Regions from separate parts of the Streptomyces sp. NPDC053750 genome, predicted to be linked through region 2. Evidence: riboswitches for the same ligand, from Rfam matches in the RefSeq annotation. Region 2 holds a riboswitch; each other region holds the start of a gene.
The links. Region 2 has a riboswitch for cyclic di-AMP ahead of ACIGO6_RS22550 (NlpC/P60 family protein). Riboswitches for the same ligand answer to the same signal wherever they lie in the genome.

Region 1 (3,978 bases), on a different contig from region 2:
GGAACCCGGAGGCGAGGGCGTAGTACGGCACGGCGGCGAGACCGGCCTGCTCGACGAGGTCGCGCAGCTCGCCCTCGTACGTCTCGCGCGAGACCAGGTTGTAGTGGGGCTGGAGGGCCACGTACCGGGCGAGCCCCTCTCGGTCGGAGAACTCCAGGGACGCCGCGAGCCGCTCGGCGGAGATGTTGGAGGCGGCGATGTGCCGGACCTTGCCCGCCCTCACCAGCTCGTCGAGGGCGCCGATGATCTCCTCCACCGGCACCTCGGGCTGGTCGAAGTGGGTGTAGTAGAGGTCGATGTGGTCGGTGCCCAGGCGGCGCAGCGAGGCGTCGGCGGCGGCCCTGATGTTCGCGGCGCTCAGTCCCGGGTAGTCGGGGTGCTGGCTGACCTTGGTGGCGAGGACGACGTCGGCACGGTTGCCGCGCGCCGCGAGCCACTTGCCGATGAGGGTCTCGGACTCACCGCCGCTGTTGCCCTCGACCCACGCGGAGTACGAGTCGGCGGTGTCGAGGAAGTTGCCGCCTGCGGCCGTGTAGGCGTCGAGGACGGCGAAGGAGGTGTCCTGGTCGGCGGTCCAGCCGAAGACGTTGCCGCCGAGGGCGAGGGGGAAGACCTCGAGGTCACTGGAGCCGAGCTTGCGCAGAGAAGTCATGTCCTGCGTCAACGAACGTACCGGAGGGACGCATTCCGAACCCGCGCAAAGATCCCGCAAACCGGCTCCCGCGAACCGGCAGCCCTGACGTCGGGGGGTCGCCGTCAGGACCGCCGGGGATCAGAGGTGGCGGGGCCGGTCAGAACCTGAGGAGGCCGGAAAGGGCGCCGCTCAGGGGGTGAGCCCCTTGCTCTGCAGCCAGGCCATCGGGTCGATACCGCCGCCGTCGCCGGTGTGGACCTCCATGTGGAGGTGCGCGCCCGTGACGTTGCCGGTGGCGCCGACGCGGCCGATGACGTCTCCGGTGTTGACCTTCTGGCCGACGCTGACGCTGATGGAGGACTGGTGGGCGTACCAGATCTCGGTGCCGTCGTCGAGGGTGAGCACCGTCTTGTAGCCGTACGACCCCTCGTAGCCGGCCGACGTGATCGTGCCGCTGTGCACCGCCTTGAGCAGCGTGCCCGTGGGGGCCGCGAAGTCGAGGCCGGTGTGGTGGCCGGAGGACCAGTAGGCGCCGGCCTGGCCGTAGGTGGAGGAGATCGTGTACGAGGAGGTCGGCAGCGTGTACTGCTTGGCCAGCTGCGCGAGTCGCTCGGCCTCGGCCTTCTTCTTGGCCTCCTCCTCCGCCTTCTTCTTGGCGGCGGCGGCCTTGGCCTTGGCTTCCTTCTCCGCCTTGGCGGCGGCTTCCGCGGCCTGCTTCTCGGCGGCGGCCGCGGCCTCGGCGGCGGCCTTGCTCTCGACCTGGGCCTGCTGCTGCTCGGCCTGCGCCATGATCCGGGCCCGCAGCGTCTCACCGGCGTCGGTGGCGGTGCCCTCGGTGGTGTCGGCGGCGGCGACCGTGCCGATGCCGCTGAGCGGGGTGGCGGAACCCTCCGGCTCCGGCTCCTCGTCGTCCGAGATGAGCGAGCCGACGTTCGGCAGGTCCGGCATGGAGATCGACACCGGCGGCTTGCCGGTCTGCGCGCTGGCCATGCCGCCCGCGCCGACGGCCGCGATGACACCGACGCCGAGGACGGTGGAGCTGCGGGCGAGTCCGCCGCGCTGCTTGGCGACGCGGTGCCGGCCGCGTACGGGGCGGATGGATTCCGCGGTGGGGTTCCACTCCTCCCAGGGGCCCTCTTCGGCGCGGGGGGCGTCGTAGCCGAAGGTGTCGGTGCCGTGCCCGGTGGGCACGAACGGGGCCTCGGGGGCAGGCCGGTTGGACGCCACGTGGGCGTACTCCTTTCCTTCCTTCCGCCTACCGGGTTAGCTGACGGGTTCGGAGCAGGAAGGTCTCCTACGCGCGTATATCCGCCGTGTCTCCACGGCGTCGTACGAGCGATTCACCCCAAGGTGGTGGTTCCCCGGTTCCCTTGCGGGATTCGGCGCGTGCGCACGGAGCCGCCTTCTGTGACGGCTGGGACGACCGCGCTGCGTTATCGAACGTTAATAGACGGGGGGCTCGGATTCCAAGCCGTTCCGGTTGATCATTAACGAATCCCGTGGGGACGTAGGCCTCATGGGCGGTGAAAACCGGGCGACTTGACCGCCCTTCAGCGTCAACTCCCGCCTCATCACTTCCTGATGGTGTGTCAGTTGTTATGCGGAGGGCGCTCGCGCCGTCACGAAAAGTGATCAGTGCCGTCGGGCGTGGCGCACGGGCGGCGTACGGCGAGCAGGGCCATGTCGTCCGCCATGCCACCCCCGGAGTGGCGGCGCACATCCTCGGCCAGGGTGTCGAGCAGCCGGCCCGGATGCCGGAAGACGCGGCCGGCCAGCCGCTCCTGCGGCTCGTAGAACGCGCCCCGGGCGTCACGGGCTTCGGACAGGCCGTCGGTGTACAGCAGCAGCGTGGCCCCACCGGGGAAGGCGGCCTCCTCCGCCCGGTCGGGCCACACCCCCAGCTCGCCCATGCCGAGCGGCAGCGCCGACTCACGGGCGGGCAGCGGGAGCAGGGTGCCGTCGGCGTACAGCAGCAGGGGCGGCGGATGGCCCCGGTTGACGATGCGGACCACCCCGTCGCCGTGCGGGAGTTCGGCGAGGACGGCGGTGGTGAACCCCTCGAAGGCGTCCAGTCCCTCGCGCCGGGTGCCCTCGCGCGCCAGGGCCCGCTCCAGCCGCTGCGCCACCGCCTCCAGCGTCGCCTCCTGCTCGGCGGCCTCCCGGAAGGCACCGATCACGACCGCGACGGCGGCCACCGCGCCCATGCCCTTGCCGCGCACGTCCCCGACGATGAGCCGGACGCCGCGGGCGCTGTCCTGCACCGCGTACAGGTCGCCGCCGATGAAGGCGTCGGCCTGCGCGGCCTCGTAGCAGGCGGCGATCTCGAAGCCGCCGATCCGCTCGGCGGGCTCGGGCAGCACGGCGCGCTGGGCGGCCTCGGCGATCTCACGGACGGAGACGAGGCGCTCGCCGGTGCGGCGTACGAAGGCGTTGACGAGGACGGCGAGCGCCGCGACCGTCGCGATGGTGAGCAGCTCGGTGAAGGAGTCGACGTAGTGGATGACACCCTTGCCGAGCTGGAGCCCGACCACGGCGGCGACCACGACGACACCGGTGAGGATCGTGCCGCGCCGCGAGTAGAGGGGGGCGGCGACCAGGGGCGCGGCCGTGTAGAGGGGGGCGGCGGTGAAGTATCTCGGGGTGAGGACGTCGTACAGGACGGCGACGACGATCAGCAGCACGGGGAGCAGACGCACGAAGGTCCGCCCGTACCTGGTCCGCCACCGCTGCTCGGGTCTGGCGGACGGGAGGGGCGCCGCGATTTCGCCGAGGCCCGGGTCGGGCACGGGATCGCCGGGGAGCCGGCCGCCGGCCCTGGCGTACGGCTCCTCTTCGTCCACCTCACCTGGCCGCACCACTCGTCTCCCGCCACCCCGCACGTCCACGCCGCCTGCCGTCCCGTTGCTCCAGGCTTCCCGGAGCGGGGGCGGGGGGCGAGCCGTGGAGGGCCGACCGGGTGAACGCACCGAAGGCCGGAATCCTCATGGATTCCGGCCTTCGGTCTTGAGTAGCGGGGACAGGATTTGAACCTGCGACCTCTGGGTTATGAGCCCAGCGAGCTACCGAGCTGCTCCACCCCGCGTCGTTGTGTCTCCACTGTACGCCATCTCGGGGCCGGAATGCACATCCGTATCTCCCTACCCCGTATCTCCCTACCCCTCCAGGTGGCGGTTGGGCGCCTTCGCCCGCTCCTCGTACTCCGGCAGTACGACGACGGCGGTGCCCCCGGCGGCGAGCACCCCGCTGCCGTCGGCCCCCGGTACGAAGGTGTCCGGCTCCCGCCAGGCCGTGACCACCCGGCGCACCCCGGCGTCGAGGATCAGCCGGGCGCAGGGCGCGGGCCG
Region 2 (3,978 bases):
CGGACCTCCTTGCGCTCGTAGAAGCGGACGCCGCCGACGACCTTGTAGGGCAGGCCGACGCGGATGAAGACCTCTTCGAAGACACGGGACTGCGCGTTGGTGCGGTAGAAGACGGCGACATCGCCGGCCTTCGCCTCGCCCGCGTCCGTGAGGCGGTCTATCTCGTCGGCGACGAACTGCGCCTCGTCGTGCTCGGTGTCGGCGACGTACCCGGTGATCTGCGAGCCGGCGCCCTGGTTGGTCCACAGGTTCTTGGGGCGGCGGGACTCATTGCGCTCGATGACCGCGTTGGCGGCGCTGAGGATGGTCTGCGTGGAGCGGTAGTTCTGCTCCAGGAGGATCGTCGTGGCGTCCGGGTAGTCCTCCTCGAACTGGAGGATGTTGCGGATGGTGGCGCCGCGGAAGGCGTAGATCGACTGGTCGGCGTCGCCCACCACGCACAGCTCGGCGGGCGGCACCTCGGCCTCGGGCGGCACGTCGACGGGGTGCTCGGAGGGGGTGCCGACCAGCTCGCGGACCAGGGCGTACTGGGCGTGGTTGGTGTCCTGGTACTCGTCGACCAGGACGTGCCGGAAGCGGCGGTGGTAGTGCTCGGCGACGTCCGGGAAGGCGCGGAGCAGGTTGACCGTGGTCATGATCAGGTCGTCGAAGTCGAGGGCGTTCGCCTCGCGCAGCCGCGACTGGTACATGGCGTAGGCCTGGGCGAGGGTCTTCTCGAAGCCGTCGGCGGCCTGGGCGGCGAAGTCCTCCTCGTCGATCAGCTCGTTCTTCAGGTTGCTGATCTTCGCGCTGAAGGACTTCGGCGGGAAGCGCTTGGGGTCGAGGTCCAGGTCGCGGCAGACGAGCGCCATCAGGCGCTTGGAGTCGGCGGCGTCGTAGATCGAGAAGGACGAAGTGAAGCCGAGCCTCTTCGACTCGCGGCGCAGGATGCGGACGCACGCGCTGTGGAAGGTCATGACCCACATCGCGTTCGCCCGCGGGCCGACGAGCTGCTCGACGCGCTCCTTCATCTCGCCCGCGGCCTTGTTGGTGAAGGTGATCGCGAGGATCTGGCCCGGGTGGACGCCCCGCTCGGCCAGCAGGTGGGCGATGCGGTGGGTGAGCACGCGGGTCTTCCCGGAGCCCGCTCCGGCCACGATGAGCAGGGGGGAGCCGGAGTGCACGACGGCGGCGCGCTGGTTCTCGTTCAGCCCCTCCAGCAGCGCGGCCGGGTCCAGGGCGGGGCGCGGGGCGCCGTCCCGGTAGTGGGTGTCCCGGTCCGGCGGCACGTCGAACTTCCCGCCGAACAGATCGTGCGGAACCGGCTCCGGTCCGTGATCGTCCTCGGGCGGCGGCGGGGGTTCCTCCTCGTGACCGCGGGGGGTCTGGAGGCTCGCCAGGAAGCTGTCGTCAAAGAGGCTGCTCATCGCTCTCCGAGTCTAGGGCGCCCCACCGACAACCGGTTCCCGCCCCGGAAAATGACCGGAGAGCCGCCACCGGGCACGCCCCGCTACCGGCCCCACCACGAAGAGTGACGCCCGCACCAAAGGTCACGAAAATGTATCGGGCATATCACCCATCAACCTTCACAGCCGCCACACGAGTTGGCTACGGTGCGGGCAGGCCGCACGACCCCCTCCGGCGAACGTCGCCGGGCCGCGCGGCCTCCGCCGAGTCCGGCGTGCCCGCACGGCGCCCGGAGCCGGGGACCCAACCGAGAACCTTGGGGTGAATCGGCCGCACCGCCCCCGCCGGGACGGACCGCCGTAGGGCAACCCTTCCAGAACCACTCCGCCCGAACCCGACAGCTAACCCGGTAGGCGGAGCACGGAAGGAGTCGCCTCCTTGGCGTCGCACCGCAAGTCGCGCCCCACCGGTACACGTGTCGCAGGCATACGGACCCCCGCCCTCGCCACGGCGGCCCTCACCTCCGTCGCCCTGCTCTCCCAGACGGCCAACGCCGCGCCGTCGGACGACGACAGGCCGAGCCTCGAAGAGGTCGAGAAGAAGGTCGACGACCTCTACCGCCAGGCAGGATCGGCGACCGAGAAGTACAACGCGGCCAAGGAGAAGACCTCCAAGCAGCGCAAGAAGGTCGACACCCTCCTCGACGACGTCGCCCAGCGCACCCAGAAGCTCAACGAGGCGCGCGAGGAGCTCGGGTCCTACGCCTCCGCGCAGTACCGCACCGGCAGTCTGGTCCCGGAGACCGCGACCTTCCTCCTCGCGGACTCGCCGCAGGAGTACTTCGACCAGACCCGGCTGATGAGCCGGCTCACCGGCCGCCAGAAGGACGCGGTCGACGACTACGTCACACAGCAGTCCGAGACGATGAAGAAGCGCCGGGAGGCCACCGAGAGCCTCGAGACGCTCACCGAGTCGCAGAACGACCTCAAGACGGCCAAGGCCACCGTCCAGAAGAAGCTCGCCACCGCGCGCGAGCTGCTCTCGGAGCTGACCGCCGAGGAGAAGGCCCGGCTCGCGGCGATCGAGAGGAAGAAGCAGGAGGAGGCCGCCCGCAAGGCCGCGGAGCTCGCGCAGCAGCAGGCCGAGGAGCGCAAGCGCCAGGAACAGGCAGAGGCGGAGGCACAGGAACAGGAGCAGGCCGCCCAGGACGGAAACACCGGCTCCGGTTCATCGGGCTCCTCCGGCTCGGACTCCGCCTCGGACTCCTCCACCGGCACCAAGGCCGAGAAGGCGCTCGCCTTCGCCCGCGCCCAGATCGGCAAGCCGTACGTCTGGGGCGCCACCGGCCCCGGCTCCTACGACTGCTCCGGGCTCACCCAGGCCGCCTGGAAGGCCGCGGGCGTGACGCTGCCGCGCACCACCTACGACCAGGTCGACGCCGGCACGACGGTCCCGGTCTCCCAGGCCCAACCCGGTGACCTGGTGTTCTTCTACGACGACCTCAGCCACGTCGGCCTCTACATCGGCAACGGCATGATGATCCACGCCCCGAAGCCGGGCGCGTACGTGCGCGAGGAATCGATCTTCTACGACGGCGAGTCGTCGATCCACAGCGTGGTGCGCCCGGCCTGACCGGCGTGGCTCTCTAGCATCGGGGCCATGTCATCCGGCACCTCTCCCCATCCCCACCACCTGCGCGCCTGGTGGGCGCAGCGTCCGCCGGCGGCCGGGGCCGCGGTGATGGCGACCGCCATCGTGTCGGTCGGCCTGCACCTGACGGGCCACGAGATCCTGTCCCGGATCGCCCTGCTCCTGGCCTGCGCCGCCTGGCTGACCCTGGCGGCGAACTTCGTCTACCTGCTGCTGGCCGAGCGCGTGCAGTGGGTGACGCGGGCGGGGACGCCGGGCGCGCTGACCGCCATCGCCGCGACGACCGTGCTGGGCACCCGCTTCTCCCTGCTCGGCTGGTGGCTCCTGGCGGCGGCGCTGCTGGCGCTGGCCGCACTGCTGTGGCCGGGGCTGCTCCTGCTGGTCGTACGGCACTGGGGGCGCCGGATGCCCGGGGCGGTGTTCCTGGGCTGCGTGGCCACGGAAGGGCTCGCGGTGCTCGGCGCCACGCTGTCCGCGGCCACCTCGACGGCGTGGCTGGCGCACGCGTCCCTGGTGCCGTTCTGGCTGGGCATCGTGCTCTACCTGATCGCGCTGTTCCGTTTCGATCTGCGGCAGGTGGCCCGGGGCAGCGGGGACCACTGGGTGGCGGGCGGCGCGCTCGCCATCTCGGCGCTCGCCGGCGCCAAACTGCTCGCGGCGGCCGGGACGGGCATGTACCTGTGGAACGCCGACGACCACGCCGTCCTGCACGACGTCACCGTCTTCCTGCTCGCCCTCGACCTCGCCTGGTACGTCGTACTCCTCGCCGGCGAGATCGTGTGGCCGCGGATCCGCTACGACGTGCGCCGCTGGTCGACCGTCTTCCCGCTCGGCATGACGGCGGCGGCGACCCTGTCCGTCGCCGCCGTCGTCGACGCCCCGTGGCTGGACGCGCCCGGTCGGGCGCTGGTGTGGATCGCGGTCGCGGCGTGGCTGGCGGTC
Region 3 (3,978 bases), 180 kb from region 2:
CGGAACCCGGACCCGAGCCCGGACCGGCGGACACTCCGGACATCAGGCCGCTCTCCAGGCCCCCGAGGTCCGGCAGGCCAAGGTCCGTGCTGATCTTGACCGTGCCGGACAGCTGCTGGACGTCCGACGCGGCGATCTTCTCGATGAGCTGCTCCGCCGTGATCTCGGGCAGGTCGGGGTCCCCGGAGTCGGCGAGCGCGGGGACGAGGCCGATCGTCGCGGCCGCCACTCCCATCACCGCGACCGGGACGACGTACCGCGCGGCCCTGCGCCGTCCGGTCCGCAGGTCCTCGCCCTGCCCGGCGGTCGTGTTGTCGTCGGAATCGATCGGTGCCATCTGTGCCCTACCTCCGTCGTCGGCGGCGGCTGTCTCTCGACCTCGCACTCGTTCACCCGTGAGCCGCCATTCTCACCCGAATCGGTGAGGATTGGTGTTTTCCGTGGTGTCCATCCGACCAAATCGGCCGCGCGGAATCGTCAGACCCCGGGCTCAACTCCACGTACTCCTGCGGGATGACACGGAGGGGCGGCGGCTCCCCCGGCCCGTAGGGGTGGGGTACGCCGCCCGGCACGGGGAGGGGCTCGCGCTCAGCCGGTCCGCACGCACCCCGGGGAGGGGCTCGCGCTCAGCCGGCCCGGTGCACCACGGCGTCGCAGAGCTCCACCAGCGCGGCCTTCGCCTCGCACTCCCTGAGCGGGGCCAGCGCCGCCCGGGCGTCCTTGGCGTACCGGACGGTGTCCTTGCGCGCCTGCTCCAGCGCGGGGTGGGCGCGCAGCAGGCGCAGCGCCTCGGCGTGCCGGGCGTCGTCGCTCAGGTCGGCGTCCAGCAGCTCGCACAGGGCGAGGTCCTCGGCGAGCCCCAGCCGGGCCGCCCGCTCGCGCAGCCGCAGCACCGGGAGGGTCGCGATGCCCTCGCGCAGGTCGGTCCCGGGCGTCTTGCCCGACTCGTGGGAGTCGGAGGCGATGTCCAGGACGTCGTCCGCGAGCTGGAAGGCGACGCCGAGGCGCTCGCCGTACTGGGTCAGGACGTCGACGACCGTCTCGTCGGCGCCGGACATCATCGCGCCGAACCGGCAGGAGACCGCCACCAGCGATCCCGTCTTGCCGCCCAGCACATCCAGGTAGTGGTCGACCGGGTCCCGGCCGTCCTGCGGTCCCGCGGTCTCCAGGATCTGACCGGTGACCAGCCGCTCGAACGCGAGGGCCTGCACGCGGACCGCCTCGGGGCCGAGGTCGGCGAGGATCTGGGAGGCGCGGGCGAAGAGGAAGTCGCCGGTGAGGACCGCGACCGAGTTGCCCCAGCGCGTGTTCGCGCTGGGCACACCGCGCCGCACGGCGGCCTCGTCCATCACGTCGTCGTGGTACAGCGTGGCGAGGTGGGTCAGCTCCACGACCACGGCCGAGGGCACGATCCCGGGGGCGTAGGGGTCGCCGAACTGGGACGCGAGCATCACCAGCAGCGGCCGGAATCGTTTCCCGCCGGCCCGGACCAGGTGCTGGGCGGCCTCCGTGATGAAGGGCACCTCACTCTTGGTTGCCTCAAGCAACCCTTCCTCGACAGCCACCAATCCGGCCTGGACATCGGCTTCCAGAGCCTGGTCCCGCACGCTCAGCCCGAACGGCCCGACGACGGTCACGAGGGATCTCCTGTCTGCTGGTGTCTACTGGCGATTACCCGGCTTGTCGATAGGTCGCTGCCACCACTCGTGTCAGCGTATCCGGTCATGTTTCGATCACCGCTAGCGCCCACCGTTACAGGCCGGTCGGTATCGGATCATGCGCGGCAAGTTTTTGATCAGCCGATATGAGCACATATTGATCGACACGGCCCGCGAGGTGCGGCACGGAACACGGTTGGCCGGAAGTCGCCGCCGAAGATCCCACCACCACTCCGGGCGACCCGCACACCCGGAACGTCACCCGCTCGGCGCACGCCCCTCTCCCCCCTCCCCTTCCACACGGACCTCCCCCTCTCCCGCTCCCGAACAGATGCCCGTTCAGCGTGCGAGAACACCGACAGGGCCCGGGCCGATCGCGGGGCGCACGGGACGACCGCCCCCGCCCGACCGCCGGCCGACACCGAAGCGCACGCCACCGACAGCCGGTTGACGACGAGTTGGGCGTAATGCCCGATTTGCCGCTCTCCTCGAGGCCCGTGAGTTGGCTCACGCCACACCCCCCGCGGGCAACCTTGCCGCACGCTGCGCCCTCCCTTTGCCTTCCCTTTGCCCCGTAGGCCAGTTGAGGCTTGGCAACCGCAAAGGATCAAGCACCCCAAACGCCTCAGATCAAGGTCAACATGCGCGTTGGGTGATTCCTGCACTTGTTTCGGACATCTGCTCTCGCATACGTTCCCGGCCTGTCGGGCGGACGCCGAGTCCTGCCACCGCCCGAACGCACAGTCATCCACCAACACACTCGCCGGCAGGAGCGGGGGACCCAGGTAAGTCGCCGCACCGGTCACCACCGGAGCGGCTCGGGGTGAAGCCGTACCCGTCAGGGCACGGCCGGGCACCTCCCCGCCCGAACCCGACAGCTCACCTCGCAGGCGTCAGGAGAGGGATTCAGCATGTCTGCCAACGGTCAGAACCGTCACGCCCGGACCGCCCGTATCGCTCGCAAGCTCGCCCTGGCCGGCACCGGCGCCGCCGTCCTCGCCCTGCCGCTCGTCGGTGCCACCGGCGCCTCCGCGGCCACCCCGGCCGCCGCCGCCACCACGACCGCCACCACGGCGGCGACGGCGTATTCGAACAACCTCGACGGCTGGATCCGCGAGTCGCTGGACATCATGGCCCAGCACGGCATCCCCGGCTCCTACGAGGGCATCCACCGCAACATCATGCGCGAGTCGTCCGGCAACCCGCTGGCCGTCAACAACTGGGACATCAACGCCGTCAACGGCACCCCGTCCAAGGGCCTGCTCCAGGTGATCGACCCGACCTTCCGGGCGTACCACGTGCCCGGCACCTCCTGGGACCCGTTCGACCCGGTCGCCAACATCACCGCCGCCTGCAACTACGCGGCCGACCGGTACGGCTCCATGGACAACGTCTTCGGCGCGTACTGAGCCGTACCGCCCGGGACGTACCAACCGGGACGGACTAAGAGGTACCGAAGATTCGCTCGAGGACGACGGCCACGCCGTCGTCCTCGTTCGTCGTGGTGACCTCGTCGGCCACCGCCTTGAGTTCGGGGTGGGCGCCGGCCATCGCGACGCCGCGGGCCGCCCAGTGGAACATGGGGATGTCGTTGGGCATGTCCCCGAAGGCGATCGTCCGGCGCCGGGACAGGCCCAGGTGCTCGGCTGCCAGCGCCAGGCCGGTCGCCTTGGTGATGCCGCACGGCTGGAGCTCCACCGTGCCCGGCCCCGACATCGTGACCGTCGCGAGGGAGCCGACCACCGTGCGCGCCGTCGCCGCCAACTCGTCGTCGGACAGGTCGGGATGGCGCAGCAGCACCTTGCTGATCGGCGCGTCCCACAGCTCGTCGCGCCGCTCGACCCGCACCGCCGGCAGCGTCGGGTGGGGCATCAGGTACCCCGGCTCGATGAGCGTGAGGCCGTCGACGCCGTCCTGGTCGACCGCGGCGTACACCTGCCCCACCTCGGCCTCGATCTTGCCGAGCGCGGTCTCGGCCAGCTCCCGGTCCAGGGTGACCGACCACAGCATCCGGTGCGCACCGGCGTCGTACACCTGCGCGCCCTGTCCGCACACCGCGAGCCCCGTGCAGCCGAGGCGGTCCAGCAGGGAGCGCACCCGGGGCGCCGGCCGCCCGGTCACCACCAGATGCCGCGCACCGGCCTCGGCCACCCGCGCCAGCGCGGCCAGCGCCCGGTCGGAGACGGTGTCGTCGCCGCGGAGCAGCGTGCCGTCGAGGTCGGTGGCGACGAGTGAATACGGGGTGCGGTCCATGATCAGAGAATACGGACACCGCACCTGTCCGACTCACCCGCGATCGCATCCGAACGAGGACGCACGA

Region 1: linked by a shared signal. The riboswitch ahead of ACIGO6_RS15695 (M23 family metallopeptidase) and the one ahead of ACIGO6_RS22550 (NlpC/P60 family protein) in region 2 are both predicted to bind cyclic di-AMP.
Region 3: linked by a shared signal. The riboswitch ahead of ACIGO6_RS21615 (transglycosylase SLT domain-containing protein) and the one ahead of ACIGO6_RS22550 (NlpC/P60 family protein) in region 2 are both predicted to bind cyclic di-AMP.

The regions. Positions count from the first base shown of each region.
Region 1 is NZ_JBITXB010000004.1:643,672-647,649, reverse strand. It holds gene ACIGO6_RS15700 (aldo/keto reductase) at 1-652, opposite strand, end outside; gene ACIGO6_RS15695 (M23 family metallopeptidase) at 824-1,861, opposite strand; cyclic di-AMP (ydaO/yuaA leader) riboswitch at 1,873-2,029, opposite strand; gene ACIGO6_RS15690 (PP2C family protein-serine/threonine phosphatase) at 2,254-3,489, opposite strand; tRNA gene ACIGO6_RS15685 (tRNA-Met) at 3,643-3,716, opposite strand; gene ACIGO6_RS15680 (dihydrofolate reductase family protein) at 3,787-3,978, opposite strand, start outside.
Region 2 is NZ_JBITXB010000007.1:394,762-398,739, reverse strand. It holds gene pcrA (DNA helicase PcrA) at 1-1,406, opposite strand, end outside; cyclic di-AMP (ydaO/yuaA leader) riboswitch at 1,638-1,817, shown strand; gene ACIGO6_RS22550 (NlpC/P60 family protein) at 1,825-3,018, shown strand; gene ACIGO6_RS22545 (tellurite resistance/C4-dicarboxylate transporter family protein) at 3,046-3,978, shown strand, end outside.
Region 3 is NZ_JBITXB010000007.1:211,643-215,620, reverse strand. It holds gene ACIGO6_RS21625 (outer membrane lipoprotein carrier protein LolA) at 1-337, opposite strand, end outside; gene ACIGO6_RS21620 (polyprenyl synthetase family protein) at 627-1,637, opposite strand; cyclic di-AMP (ydaO/yuaA leader) riboswitch at 2,410-2,565, shown strand; gene ACIGO6_RS21615 (transglycosylase SLT domain-containing protein) at 2,570-3,067, shown strand; gene ACIGO6_RS21610 (HAD family hydrolase) at 3,102-3,911, opposite strand.